Regions from separate parts of the Streptomyces sp. NPDC058195 genome, predicted to be linked through region 1. Evidence: predicted binding sites of a transcription regulator. Region 1 holds the regulator's gene; the other holds the start of a gene.

Region 1 (2,198 bases):
GACGACAACGTGGAGATACGCACGCTGGAGGAACTCATCGGCCGCCTCATCGTGTTCGACCGGACCGTCGCGTTCATTCCCGCCAGCGACGACGACCAGATCGCCCTGGAACTCCGCAACCCCGGGCTCGTGCAGTACCTGGCCAACGTGTTCGAGCAGCTGTGGACCCGGGCGGCGCCATTGCGCGAAGAGGTCAAGTACGAACCGACCTCGCTCGGCATCAGCGGGGTCCAGCGGTCCATCGCCCAGCTTCTGGTGGAGGGGCATGTGGACGACTCCATAGCCCGTCGGCTCGGTATGAACGTCCGTACCTGCCGCGCCCATGTCGCCAAGCTCGCCGCCGCCCTCGGCAGCAGCAGCCGGGCCCAGCTCGGCTACCTGATAGCCCGCTCCGGCATCCTCGAAGAGGACTCCTGACCCCGCGGGGCCCGGGACGCCGCGAAGGCTCCTGGCCCCTCGACGGTTCCCGGCCCCCGGCGACTCCTGGCCGGACGAGGGCTCCTGGCCGCGCACCGCTCGCGGGCCCGGCGCCCGGGGCTGGCCACGACCGGCTCCCGGAGGGCCCCGCCCCGGAACACGGCAAAGGGCCGGGAGCCGCCCCTCAGGTCGGCTCCCGGCCCTCCTCGGCCGTATGCGGCCCCGTCTCAGCCCTTCGGCCGCTTGGGCCGCCAGACCACCAACGCACTGGTCTGCTGCACGTCCTGATAGGGCACCAGATCACGCCGGTACGAGGCGTGCACCTGGGCCTCGCGCTGCTGCATCGCCTGCGCCGCGCCGTCCACGGCCGCCGAGAGCTCGGCGACGCGCTGCTGGAGTGCGGCGACCTGGTTCTCCAGCTCGATGATGCGCTTGATGCCGGCGAGGTTGATCCCCTCGTCCTGCGACAGCTGCTGCACCGTGCGCAGCAGTTCGATGTCACGGGCCGAGTAGCGCCTGCCGCGCCCGGCCGTGCGGTCGGGAGAGACCAGGCCGAGGCGGTCGTACTGGCGCAGGGTCTGCGGATGGAGCCCCGAGAGCTGGGCCGCGATCGAGATCACGTACACCGGTGTCTCATCGGTCAGTTCGTACGGATTGCGTCGTCGGCCGTCCACCTCAAGCTCCCTTCGCGGCCTGGAACAGTTCAGCCCGCGGGTCGTGACCCGCGGTCGCCTTACGGTATGCCTCCAGCGCGTCCCGGGCCTCGTCGCCGAGGTCCTTGGGTACCGCCACCTCCACGGTGACCAGCAGGTCGCCCCGGGTGCCGTCCTTGCGTACGGCGCCCTTGCCGCGGGCCCGCATCGTGCGCCCGTTGGGCGTTCCCGCGGGCAGCTTCAGCGTGACCGGCGGACCGCCGAGCGTGGGCACCTTCACCTCGCCGCCGAGGGCCGCCTCCGTGAAGTCGACGGGGACGGTGACGGTGAGGTTGTCGCCCTTGCGGCCGAAGACCGGGTGGGCGTCGACGTGGACCACGACGTACAGATCACCGGCCGGACCGCCGCGCTCGCCCGGACCGCCCTTGCCGCGCAGCCGGATCCGCTGGCCGTCCGAGACGCCCGCCGGAATCCTGACCTGCATGGTCCGGGAGGACTTGGCCCGTCCGGAGCCCTTGCAGACGTCGCACGGGTCCTGGGCGATGAGGCCCCGGCCCTTGCAGTCCACACAGGGATCGGTGAGCGAGAAGCCGCCGCCGGAGCCGCGCGAGACCTGGCCGGTGCCGAGACAGGTCTGGCAGACCCTGGGGGTGCCGTTCTTGTCACCGGTGCCGGAACACGCCTTGCAGGGCGCCTGGCTGGACATCCGCAACGGGACGGTGGCCCCGTCGACCGCCTCGGTGAAGCTGAGCGTCACCTCGGACTCGATGTCCTGGCCGCGGCGCGGCTGCACCCGCGGTCCCGCGCCTCCCCGGTTGAACAGGCCGCCGAAGACATCGCCCAGGCCGCCGCCGCCGAAGCCGCCGGCACCGCTCTGGCCGCCCCCGCCCTGACCGCCTCCGAAGAGGTCGCCCAGGTCGAAGTTGAAGTTGCCTCCCGCGCCCCCGGGACCGGCCCGGAAGCCGCCGTTGCCGAAGAGGGCACGCGCCTCGTCGTACTCCTTGCGCTTCTTGCTGTCGCCGAGAATGTCGTTCGCCTCGGAGATCTCCTTGAAGCGCTCCTCAGCCTTGTCGTCGCCCTTGTTGGCGTCCGGGTGGAACTCGCGGGCGAGCTTCCGGTACGCCTTCT
Region 2 (2,198 bases), on a different contig from region 1:
TCGGAGCGCCGCTTGCGCACGGCCAGGTATTCGGTGATCCGCTCCTTCACGTCCTGGAGACCGGCGTGCTCGGCGTCCAGGACCCGCTGGGCGCCGCGGATGTCGTAGGCGTCCTCGGTCCGCTTGGTCCAGGGCAGTTCGAGGACGGTGTCGAGCCAGGTCCTGATCCAGGAGCCCTCGGGGCTCTGGTCGGAGGCCCGCTCCAGCTTCTCGACCTCCTTGAGCGCCGCCTCGCGGACGTGCTCGGGCAGATCGGCGGCCTCGACGCGGGCCCGGTAGTCGTCGGACGCGTCGGCGGACCCGGATTCGCCGTTGAGCTCGGCGAGCTCCTTGCGCACGGCGTCGAGCTGGCGGCGCAGCAGGAATTCGCGCTGCTGCTTGTCGACGCCCTCCTGGACGTCCTTGGCGATGGACTCGGCGACGTCCTGCTCGGCGAGGTGTTCGCCGAGCCACTGGATGGCGAGCTTCAGCCGGGCGACCGGGTCGGCCGTCTCCAGGAGCCGCACCTTCTGGGCGGTGGTCAGGAAGGGGGAGTAACCGGAGTTGTCGGCGAGCGCGGAGATGTCCTCGATCTGCTGGACCCGGTCCACGACCTGCCAGGCCCCGCGCTTCTTCAGCCAGCTGGTGGCGAGCGCCTTGTACTCCTTGACCAGCTCGGCGGCGGCGCCGGGCAGCGGGTCGGGGACGACCGGGTCGATCCGGGCCCCCTCCACCCAGAGCGCGGCCCCCGGACCGCTGGTCCCGGCCCCGATCCGCACCCGGCCCCGGCCGCGGATCAGCGCGCCCGGGTCTCCGTCGGAGAGCCGTCCGACCTGCTCGACGGTGCCGATGACGCCGGTACCGGCGTACGTACCGTCGATCCGCGGCACCAGCAGCACCTCGGGCTTGTCCCCACCGGCCCGGACCGCCGCCTGCGCGGCCTCCACAGCACCCCGCACCTCCGCGTCGGACAGGTCCAGAGGCACCACCATCCCGGGCAGCACGACCTCGTCGTCGAGCGGCAGCACGGGCAGGGCGAGCGGGGTAACCGCGTTGGAATCCGTAGCCATGATCTCCCCTTCGGCAGTCAAGTTGAGCTATGCAGACTCAATGCTCCTGAGCCGCCCAATGTTCCCAGGGGGATGTTCGCTCTGAGCGATCGCCACCTCACCTCCTCTGGCTCCTGGCGCGACGCGCGAGCCCGAGGAGACGGACATCGGGATCCTCGTCGTACCGGGCGGCCCTCGCCGCCGCGCGCACGGCACCGGGGAGCTGACGCCCTCTCCCCGGCCCCCGGGATGCCCGCCCCTCCCCGGCGCCGCCGCCCCTCCTCCCCCGCCTGGCGCCGCGCCGCCCGGAGACTGCTCCGTACGGATGAGCAGCGGTGGTGCGGCGGGGCGTCCTGAGAACAATGGGGCCCATGTCCCATGTTTCGTCCAGTGGCGGCGGCGCGTCCCCGCACGGCGGGGAGACGCCCGCGGAACGTGCCGACCGCAACCTGGTCGAACTGCTCCAGGAGCTGCGGGTCGTGCAGACGGGTGTGCAGATCGTCTTCGCCTTTCTCCTCGGCGTGGCCTTCACCAGCCGGTTTCCGGACCTCGACACCTTCGAACGCGCCACGTACGTGGTGACGCTGCTGCTCACGGTGGTCGCCTCGGCCGTGCTCGCGACTCCGGTCGCCCTGCACCGCGGCCTGTTCCACCAGGGCGTCAAGGACCGGATCGTCGCCCTGTCCGCGCGGCTCGCCAAGATCGGTCTGGTCTTCCTCGCCCTCGCGCTCAACGGCGCCGTCCTCCTGCTCATGACCGTGGTCCTCGGCCGGGCCGCCGCCGTCGCGATCACGGCCGCCACACTCGCCCTGTTCGCCGGGCTGTGGTTCGTGCTCCCCAGAGCGCTGCTCCGCCCGCACCCGTGAACCGTCCAGCGGGAATCCGCCGGGGCGCGGCGACGGGCGGAGTTCTCCCCCGGGCGACGAGTGCAGCGGGCTCCACGACCACGACGGCGGCCGGGGACGGACCCGGTACCGGACGATCCGGCGAGGCCGGTAACCGGCTGGCTTCGGACCGTGCCGGGAGGCCAGGATGGCGAGGTCCCCGCCCGCTGCCATCGGAGATCCGCGCCATGTCCGGCTTCCCCCGCACCGAAACCCCCGCCCCCGTCACGCTCGACCGCCGCGAAGGCCCGTACGGGGAGGTCGTGCTGCGCAGACGGGGGGACGA

What was found. Region 1 encodes HspR, which represses chaperone genes until heat shock. Its sites were predicted from a motif close to TTGAGNNNNNNNNNCTCAA; they were not measured.
Region 2: lon (endopeptidase La) is a predicted target of HspR. The motif match lies at 1,072-1,090, and genes of this name have one in related genera.

What each region holds. Positions count from the first base shown of each region.
Region 1 is NZ_JBHVVM010000001.1:62,941-65,138, forward strand. Features, by position in the region: gene ACFVWY_RS00290 (helix-turn-helix transcriptional regulator) at 1-417, shown strand, start outside; gene ACFVWY_RS00295 (heat shock protein transcriptional repressor HspR) at 645-1,091, opposite strand; gene dnaJ (molecular chaperone DnaJ) at 1,093-2,198, opposite strand, start outside.
Region 2 is NZ_JBHVVM010000027.1:105,035-107,232, forward strand. Features, by position in the region: gene lon (endopeptidase La) at 1-1,049, opposite strand, end outside; gene ACFVWY_RS28020 (DUF6328 family protein) at 1,400-1,894, shown strand; gene ACFVWY_RS28025 (spermidine synthase) at 2,101-2,198, shown strand, end outside.